3 regions of the Yersinia sp. 2541 StPb PI genome follow, and region 1 is predicted to be linked to each of the others. Evidence: predicted binding sites of a transcription regulator. Region 1 holds the regulator's gene; each other region holds the start of a gene.

Region 1 (3,285 bases):
CAGAATGCCGAGACCTCAGTGGACCGCGATGGTAATCACTTTAGCGCGAAAAGCGATAAACCTTGGCCGGGTGTACATGGCATCTCGGGTCAGTCATGGAATGAAACCGTCCGCACTGATGAGCAGATGGAATACATGATCTTCCCGCGGATGTTGCCATTGGCCGAGCGTGCCTGGCATCGCGCTTCGTGGGAGCAAGATTACAAAGCGGGCCGCGAATATCAAGGTGGCCAGACGCATAGCGTCGATACCAAGGCGTTGGACATCGATTGGCAACGTTTTGCCAACATCATGGGCCAACGTGAACTGGCAAAACTGGATAAAGCCGGTGTGTCATATCGCCTGCCTGTCCCCGGTGCTCGGGTTGTGGCGGGGCAGTTGGAAGCCAATATCTCACTGCCGGGCCTGATTATCGAGTATTCAACTGATGGCGGTAAGCAGTGGCAGAAGTATGATGCGAAGGCAAAACCTACCGTGAGTGGCGAGGTGATGATCCGCTCCACCAGCCCAGACGGTAAGCGTAGTAGCCGTGCTGAGTCGGTTAAAGTCTGAAAATTGGTAATATCGAGCTGTGTCTAATGTTATCTCCTGTTTGCTTTATTTTTTGGCCAAACAAATTTAAGTGAAGTTGAGTTGATGGTTTTTCCCCCGGCAGGTCCGGGGTTTTTTTTGCTGTAAAATTGATGCAGCTCGCTAAAGGGGGGAGAGTCAATAAATGGGGGCGATAAACAGTGAATTTGTCACTCAGGAAAGAACAATAACGGGATAGATACCCAATGTTATTGGTGTTGCAGATAGCTAGCAGGCGAACGAACCCAGAACATCGCTAACACTCTAGTGGCTTTCAGTACCAAGGGGATAAATATCAAGGACATAAATAAGAACGACCACCTGACTCCCAACCGAGAGATACTCAGGTATAGAACGGGAAAGGTGGCCATCTTGCTGATAGCTTATGTTAACCAAACAGTAGAACCTATCAATCTGGATTAAACATAAGCCGTAGTGTATTCAGTGCTTAAAATCTTTATAAGATAATGCTTTCAAAGCACATTATCTTTTATCGTGTGCCGACTCGTTTTCACGGCAATCACCGGTCTCACAATGGCCGTACAGATACAGACTGTGATTGGTCAGCTTGATACCATGCTGTTTAGAAATTTCACGTTGAAGCGATTCAATGGATTCATTGCTAAACTCAATCACTTTGCCGCAATCCAGGCAAATCAAGTGATCATGATGATGCTGCTGCGTCAGCTCAAAGACTGATTTACCGCCTTCGAAATTGTGGCGGGTAACAATACCGGCATCATCAAACTGGTTCAGTACGCGGTAAACCGTGGCTAAACCAATCTCTTCACCAATATCGATCAGCTTTTTATAAAGATCTTCCGCGCTGACGTGGTGGCACGCCGGATCTTGCAACACTTCCAGAATTTTAAGCCGGGGCAGTGTTACTTTAAGGCCTGCGTTTTTTAAGGCTTTGTTGTTGTCAGTCATGCGGATTCAGTCCTGTTACTATCGTTTCAAATTAAGGCTGTTCAGCCTATGACATCCGTGGCGCAATAATTACAATTACGTCTCATTATAGAACTGCTAGCCCCAAATGAAAACCGTGGTTGTTAACAAAGATATAATTGCACACTTTGTAAGATTAATCATGCAGTGTATTGATGAATGGGGATAACACATCATTTAAGTGTACAGTGACGAGGGATAAAGTTACAAATTTGTAGCAGTTTATTTTCATTTTGCGCGCAGGAAGATGTGGATATGTGGGCCGCTTAACAAAGCACAATCGGATAGCCGGACGCGCTGTTCACCATGGATGGGAGCTAAAGAGAGAGAAAACAACGTTATGACAAAAAGCACAGCTCAAAAGGATAAAAGGCAACGGAAACGCCCGGCAGTGTTGAACACGACCATAGCGTTTCCGACAGGCTTGATTAACCCACTATCTCAGACAGGCTCAGTTCTTCAGTAATCTGTTTTACCCATGCCTCAACCCGCTCATTGGTAAGTTCTGGCTGACGGTCTTCATCAATTGCCAGACCAATAAAGTGGTCGTCATCCGCCAGACCTTTGGACGCTTCAAAATGGTAGCCCGCGGTTGGCCAATGGCCCACGATTGCGGCACCACGTGGCTCAATGATGTCGCGCACGGTACCCATCGCATCACAGAAATATTCTGCGTAGTCTTCCTGGTCACCACAACCAAACAGCGCCACCAACTTGCCATTGAAATCGATCTCTTCCAGTGTTGGGAAGAAATCATCCCAATCACACTGCGCTTCGCCGTAATACCAGGTTGGGATCCCAATCAGCAAAATATCGAAGCCTTCTAAATCTTCTTTACTGCTTTTGGCAATGTCGTGAACCTCAGCAACATCTTTGCCCAGTTGCTTTTGGATCATCTTGGCAATGTTTTCAGTATTGCCAGTATCGCTGCCAAAGAAAATGCCTACAGTTGCCATATAGCTAAATACCTTTTAAATTCAAATAGTTATGCAAATTACTGAGCGTTCTGCCCAATATTATAACACATGTATAGGGCGACATAATGCCAGAGAACCCCATCAGGCTTTTATCAAGTTTATGCGATATTAAATTTTTGTGAGTCGCTCAACCTTATAACTCCATTGCCGATAACCGTTGTGTAACTGAATAGTTGCAATTTGCGGTGCCAGGGGGAAACCCGTCAGATGAAGGTCTGCCGGCAAAGGAGTTGTCGTTAGCTGTATGAACGTCCTTTATTGCTTTTCGGTCATCAAATAACACCAGAGTCTCTAACGATAACTATCCGATATATAAGGGGAACGAACATGCAGTTTTTAAAAAATATTACTATCAGGGCGGCATTGCTTTGGGTACTTGGCGCATTTTGTCTGCTCTGGGGCGGTGTATCGGCCTATACCTTGTTATCACTCAACCAACTGACACAATCCTCCAACGCGAATACTGTGTTGGTTGAAAATATGAATTTGGTTAATCAGGGGACGGATCAATATTTCCGTATGGTGACACGTCTGTCTCGTTCAGTAGATTACCGCCAGAGCGGTAATATCGTGGATGCTGACAAAGAATTGAAATCATCCCATGTTGCATTGGAAAACCTGAAACAAAAGTTGGCAGAATTTAAAACTATTGACCATGCACAGTTAGACTCCGCTTTGGTTAGCGGCGTGATTGATGGATGGAGTGGGTTAATTGAACAAGGGGTTACGCCGCTGTATCAAGCTGCAATGGACAATAACAGCGCCGCTTATCAGGATTTAGCGAAAAAAA
Region 2 (3,285 bases), 3.2 Mb from region 1:
ATTCCAGCTTTTGCGCACATCATCTTTATGGGCTACGGCATTGACGAAGTTACTCTGCTGCTGCAGATACTCCTCTACCACATCGGAAATACTGCTAATGGTTTTGCGGTTATCTGCCGACCAACTAAGACTTTCGCTCTGGGTCAGAAGATTTTTTATATTATTGATATGTTGAGAATTTTCTTTGATGTATTGCAGAGAGTAGGTACGTTCATATAATGCGCGATTATATTTTGCCTGATTGGATTCATCGTTAACTTTGTAACTCAGGTCAACTTTATAAGCATGATCTTCAATCACGGAGAAATGATAAGCGGTGGTACCGGCGATGATCCCGACCAGCAACAACATCAGGAAAAAGCTTAATCCCAGCTTTTTACCGACTTTCATATTTTCAAAGCTGCCAAAAACGTTGCTAAATACTGCCATGTTCTTCTCCGTTATGCGGTGTCTCTGATGCAAATCAATCAGCGTAGGTGAGTTTGGGGAGGTCTAGTTATTAGAAGATTTTGGGGAGTTGGTGGTATGTGGGGTAGCCTTGGCAAGAGTACTTATCCCAAACGATATACCCGTCATACTTCAAGTTGCATGTGCGTTGGCTGCCTTCCTGCAACTCGAATTATTTAGGGTATAGTTCATGAGCTTTATATCCATGAATACCAACGCCCTTCTTGGACAATCTATCGGCAGAAATTGGCTAAACTTTAGCAATAAAAATGCCAGCAAGATGACCTTGCTGGCATGTATCCTTCGGACTTGAAGCTACAGGGTTGTTAGCTGCAACTCCACGTTCTTTGGATATGCAACATACGGTTTATGCGGCTTATTTGGCTTGAGTGAAACGCGCTGCTGCTTCATCCCAGTTAACCACGTTCCAGAATGCTTTGATGTAGTCTGGGCGGCGGTTTTGGAATTTCAGATAGTAAGCGTGTTCCCACACATCCAGGCCAATAATTGGGAAGCCTGATGCGCCAGAAACTGCTTCGCCCATCAGTGGGCTATCTTGGTTAGCAGTAGATACAACCGCCAGCTTGCCGTCGTCTTTCAGAACCAGCCAAGCCCAGCCAGAACCGAAACGGGTTGCCGCAGCAGCTTCAAATTTCTCTTTGAAGCTATCTACGCTGCCGAAATCGCGCTCAATAGCGGCTTTCAGATCACCCTTCAGGGTTGTGTCCAGTTTCAGCCCTTTCCAGAACAGGCTGTGGTTAGCGTGGCCGCCGGCGTTGTTACGCATAAAAGTGCGTTTTTCAGCAGGAACTTTGTCCAGATCTTTGATCAGGTCTTCAACGCTGAATTTAGCCAGCTCAGGGAAGCTCTCCAACACCGTGTTTGCATTGTTAACATAGGTCTGGTGGTGTTTGGTGTGATGGATTTCCATCGTCTGCTTATCGAAGTGGGGTTCCAGGGCGTCATAAGCATAAGGCAGGGATGGCAGTGAGTAACTCATAATCATCGTCTCCGTAGTGTAGGGCGGCGCAAAAAAAGTAAGCGCCGCGTAAGCATTCGGATCATTATAGTTAATTAAATGATATTGAAAATGATTATCAATGCCGTACTAATTGTATGGTCTTTCTATTCGCTAATCCGCTGCGGATGGGTGTAAACCGTTGCTCTACCGGGTTTACTGAAGCCAACCAGCGTCAGATTACAGCGCTCGGCAACTTCAACCGCTAAGGTTGTTGCAGCAGAAACAGCAAATAAAATCTCTGCACCGCACATTGCGGTTTTCTGCACCATCTCATAGCTAGCACGGCTGGAAACCAGCACAGCACCTTGCTGCCACGGCTGTTTGGCCCGTATCCCCAGCAGCTTATCCAGTGCGACATGGCGGCCCACATCTTCACAACCACCCAACAATTCACCTTTCGGATTAATCCAGGCCGCAGCATGAGTGCAACCCGTCAACTGACCCACAGTTTGTACCTGCTTGAGTTGTGCCAGTGCGTTATCGAGTTGATTCAAATTAAAGGTCTGAGTGAAAAGCAGAGGGGTGATGGGGCGAAAAATATCATCAAGCTGTTCAATACCACAGACCCCACATCCGGTGCGGCCGGCCATAGCCCGGCGGCGCTCTTTTAAACCGGCAAAGCGACGGCTGGATAACTCAATGTTAACTTCTATGCCATTACAGCCTGGTGTCACATCAATGGCGTAGATATCTTGTGGGGCGCTAATAATGCCTTCTGACAACGAAAAACCTAGCGCGAATGCTGCCAGATCTTTCGGGGTTGCCATCATCACCACATGGGAAATGCCGTTGTAGACCAGCGCTACCGGCACTTCCTCCGCCAGCCAATCCAATTGCGGCTCGGCCATTTGATGGCGCTGTAGCACGTTAAGTTGTTTTGCACCGCAGATTCCGGTGGAGAGGTCAATTGTTGAAGGTTTGATCTGGCTCACTATGCGGCCCTGAAAGTTATAACCCATAATCACAATGTGGTAACATTCACATTAAGAATGGTATGGGTATAATTCTATTTCCAGAAGAATGTATCCCACACCGATAAAGGTGATATCGCGTAAGCGATTTTAGCGCTTCCGGTTTCGTTGAGGGAAGTGTGAACTGAAATAATGTGACAATGAACGAAGGAGAGACCCATGCAGGTCAGCAGAAGGCAGTTCTTTAAGATCTGCGCTGGCGGTATGGCAGGAACCACGGTCGCGGCACTCGGCTTTACGCCGTCAGTGGCGCTGGCGGAAACGCGCAATTACAAATTGCTGCGCGCCCGTGAGACGCGGAATACCTGTACATATTGCTCCGTTGGTTGCGGGCTTTTGATGTATAGCCTCGGTGACGGCGCAAAAAACGCCAAAGAGAGTATTTTCCATATCGAAGGGGACCCGGACCATCCGGTAAACCGTGGCGCGCTGTGCCCGAAAGGTGCAGGGCTGGTGGATTTTATCCATAGCGAAAGCCGCCTGAAATATCCTGAATACCGTGCTCCGGGTTCAGATAAATGGCAGCGAATCACTTGGAATGATGCATTTGACCGCATTGCCAAGCTGATGAAAGAAGACCGGGACGCTAACTTCATTAAGACCAACGACGCCGGTGTTACCGTCAACCGTTGGCTGAGTACCGGTATGCTGTGTGCCTCGGCATCCAGTAACGAAACGGGTTATCTGACCCAGAAATTTAGTCGCGCTCTCGGCATGCTTGCCGTAGACAACCAAGCACGTGTCTGACACGGACCAACGGTAGCAAGTCTTGCTCCAACATTTGGTCGCGGTGCGATGACCAACCACTGGGTTGACATCAAGAACGCAGACTTAATTATCGTCATG
Region 3 (3,285 bases), 2.6 Mb from region 1:
CCGAGCCAGCAACAGGGAGATCACACCGCCGAGCAGGATTGCCGGAGTGACGGCCAATACCACTGACATACTGCGGATATCCAATGACCCTGCCTGCCAGAAGCGCACCCGATCAAAGACCAGTGGATGTGTCAGTGATATGCCAGAGGAAATCCCCATTAACACAGCGCCAATCGCGACACCGGAAAGTGTCAGGCGCAGGGGATTAACGCGCCCGCCGCCCTGAGCACCGACCCAATACACCACCAGTGTGGTTAACATCGCACCGATAAAAGCGGAAATAATATAGCCCTGGATGGCATTAACGCCGAAAAAAATGATCCCGACGGCGACGGCAAAACTGGCTCCGGCATTGACGCCAAGAATACCGGGGTCAGCCAGTGGGTTACGGGTTAGGGCTTGCATGACTGCACCCGATAGCCCCAGCGCTGCACCGGCGAGTACACCAATCAAGGTTCGCGGCAGACGTGATTCAACGATCAAAATGCTATCGGCGCTGTGCTCTGTGCCGAGCAAACTCTGCCAGACCACGGAGAAAGGGATGGCTTTGGCACCGAGCATCAGGCTGGCAGCCATGACCAATAGCAACACAACAATGCTGAACAGCAGCAACAGCCCGCGTCGGCGCGCTGTTGGTACCTCTGACGTCGACACCAGTGTCAGCGGTTTTATTGAATATTGATCTGGAGAATAATCAGCAGGCATTGTAACTCTTCTTTAACAAATGATTATTGTTATCGATTTGATTATCATTATTATTTGGGTGAGATATGTTAGCACGCATTATTGTTAGAATGCATCGCTGTGGTAACGCAGGGGGAAATTTAGCCTGCTCGGTCACATTCCTGAATGCGCTCAACGTCAGAAGCGGGACTTACCCAATCAATGAGCAGGTTTAAACATCCCTTCAATTCGGGCTAACAGATTACTCGCACTGTAATAATCCAAGCGGAAAGTGTCATAACCCACGGCATAAACACGGTTGTGCTCAATCGCTGGAATATGAGCTAAAAATTTATTACTTTTCAATGCATCAACTGACGGTTGATCACCGGAGAAGAGTAAAATAGTCTCACCGTTCAGACCTTCAGCCAGCTTCTCGCCACCTAACTGAATAATATCCTTACGATGTCCCATACTGGTGTTACCTTTCACGGCTTCAGGTATTTCAGCGAGCCTAAAGCCCAGCTCCTGCAACAATTTGCCCTGTGCCGAGTCTTCAGTCCACAAGTTCGCGGTGCTACCGGCGGCTTGATAGACAAAAGCCGACGTTGGCTGCGGTGGTAAGGTAATACTCTGTTTCACCTCATTGAGCCGGTTGGCAAATTTATCAATCACATCTTTCGCATCGGTTTCATGGCCAGTTGCCTGCCCCAATATCATTGCTAACTCTTGCCAGCTTTTATCATCGTAATTAATCACTAAGGTTGGCGCGATAGCAGATAACTGCTCATACAATTTCACCGCTGAATCCCCCCCGGTGGCAGAAATAATAATTAAGTCAGGGTTCATGCCGGCAACAGCTTCGGCGTTTGGCTCAGTCTGATATATCGGTACCAGTTTTTTTGCCTGTGCGACAGCCGACCATTGAGTAAAGAACCCTTGATTATCTGCGACGGTGGAGCTGGGCGCGGTCGCTCCACTGGCAATCACCGGCGCATTGATCGCCAATAAGGTGCCAGTGATGGTGATGCTGGTGGAGACAATCCGTGTAGGTTGCTGAGTTAATGTGACCGGGCCTTTAGCCGTTTCCACCTTCCGGGACCATGCTGGTGAGTTGTCGTCTGCCGCTGATGCGTTGTTCTCCTCCGCGGGTTTGCAGCCGGATAACCAAAATGTCAGACACAGCAAGCCCAGTAGGGCAGGCAGAGAACGGGATGTTTTACAGGCAGGTATATAGTGGGACATAACGGCGTTTTCTCTTTCTATTTAACGGTGCTAGGTCGTAATTTATCATGCCATAAAATGAATGGTAGTAATTATTATTCCTATTACTATTTGCAATGTGGTGAGTGAAAGGGAGGATTGGCGTGCTCATCTTCAAGACAGGAAACCTAGCGAAATATCGCACCAGTCAAACCATTTAGAGGACGATCAGTCGCATGCTGGCCATGACTCATTAGCATGGTTTAAGCCAATTCAGCCGGCCTCTGGGGGCTGCGGCTAGCGCGAATTAAGGTGTAATACCGGCCAGTGATCGTTGGCCGCTCTTCTTTTAGTATCACCGTCGCCGTGCTAAGCACATGCCTATATTGCAATGAATAAAATTGTTATTTCCCCAGCCTGGTTTCCTTGCTAAAAAAATACAGAATCAACCATAGCAAATAAATAGTTAAATTTTGCTGTATCGCGTGCCTGATGGTTTGATATGGATTTTTGTTATTATTTTATTTATCTCGCCCAATCGCATTTAATAAGATATTTAATTCTGCAATTGCAAAAACAGGTAATTCTCTATCTGTAAGTAAATTAATTGATTGGCTAACTATTCTAAGAGTTAATAGGTAATGGGGCGCTGTATTTATATTCAGAATAAATACATATAATGTGGAAACTACTGAACGTTGTTAATCAGTTTTCGATCAAGATTATCGAACGTTATTTACATTTTAATAGGTGAAATCAATCGGTTGTTTAATATTGATCGGTTATCTTGATCTTTTGTGTTGGTTTTATGCTATTTTGGTGATGAGTCCTGATAATTAACCTTTTTCCCTGCGGGGATTATCAGCGATAAACACCTTGAAATCTCAAGGAAATAAACTAAAAAAATAAGACACAGGGGTATTCCCGTGAATTTTCTAAAACATATCACCATCAGGATGGCGTTATTATCTATTCTTGTTATATTTTTGTTGCTTTGGGGAGGCGTCTCGACCTTTACATTATTTTCACTTAACCAATTGACGCATTCATTACATCTGAGTTCTAACCAACAAAAAAACATTAATATTATTAATCGGGGTAATGACCAATATTTTCGTGTGGTTACTCGTTTAAGTCGTGCCGCGGCATATCGTCAAAGCGGGGCAACTGCCGATGCTGATCGTGAATTGGCTTCAGCCAGTGTAGCACTAAAAAATACCCAAGAGAGTTTGGCGAAATTTAAACTGCAATCTCATGAGTCGATGGATCCATTACTGACAGATAAAACTATTCAAAGCTGGTCAACATTATTGAGTAATGGGATTGAACCGATGGCTAAAGCGGTGGCCGAGAATCGCTTCGAAGATTATAACAATTTGTTTAACAAAGATTATCCACCATTAAGCCGAGAGTTTGGCG

What was found. The regulator Fur, encoded in region 1, represses iron uptake genes when iron is present. The targets are predictions, from matches to a motif close to ATAATAATGAGAACNACTATCAA.
Positions count from the first base shown of each region.
Region 2: the regulator Fur is predicted to act here: its motif matches at 1,526-1,548, upstream of sodA (superoxide dismutase [Mn]).
Region 3: the regulator Fur is predicted to act here: its motif matches at 1,970-1,992, upstream of fepB (Fe2+-enterobactin ABC transporter substrate-binding protein).

Region 1 covers NZ_JAZGQB010000001.1:3,292,112-3,295,396, reverse strand. The annotation lists gene V1953_RS14895 (beta-N-acetylhexosaminidase) at 1-552, shown strand, start outside; gene fur (ferric iron uptake transcriptional regulator) at 1,054-1,500, opposite strand; gene fldA (flavodoxin FldA) at 1,947-2,474, opposite strand; gene V1953_RS14880 (methyl-accepting chemotaxis protein) at 2,823-3,285, shown strand, end outside.
Region 2 covers NZ_JAZGQB010000001.1:49,517-52,801, forward strand. The annotation lists gene V1953_RS00210 (methyl-accepting chemotaxis protein) at 1-429, opposite strand, end outside; gene sodA (superoxide dismutase [Mn]) at 824-1,447, opposite strand; gene fdhD (formate dehydrogenase accessory sulfurtransferase FdhD) at 1,573-2,427, opposite strand; gene fdnG (formate dehydrogenase-N subunit alpha) at 2,599-3,285, shown strand, end outside.
Region 3 covers NZ_JAZGQB010000001.1:645,238-648,522, forward strand. The annotation lists gene fepD (Fe(3+)-siderophore ABC transporter permease) at 1-705, opposite strand, end outside; gene fepB (Fe2+-enterobactin ABC transporter substrate-binding protein) at 883-1,908, opposite strand; gene V1953_RS02850 (methyl-accepting chemotaxis protein) at 2,793-3,285, shown strand, end outside.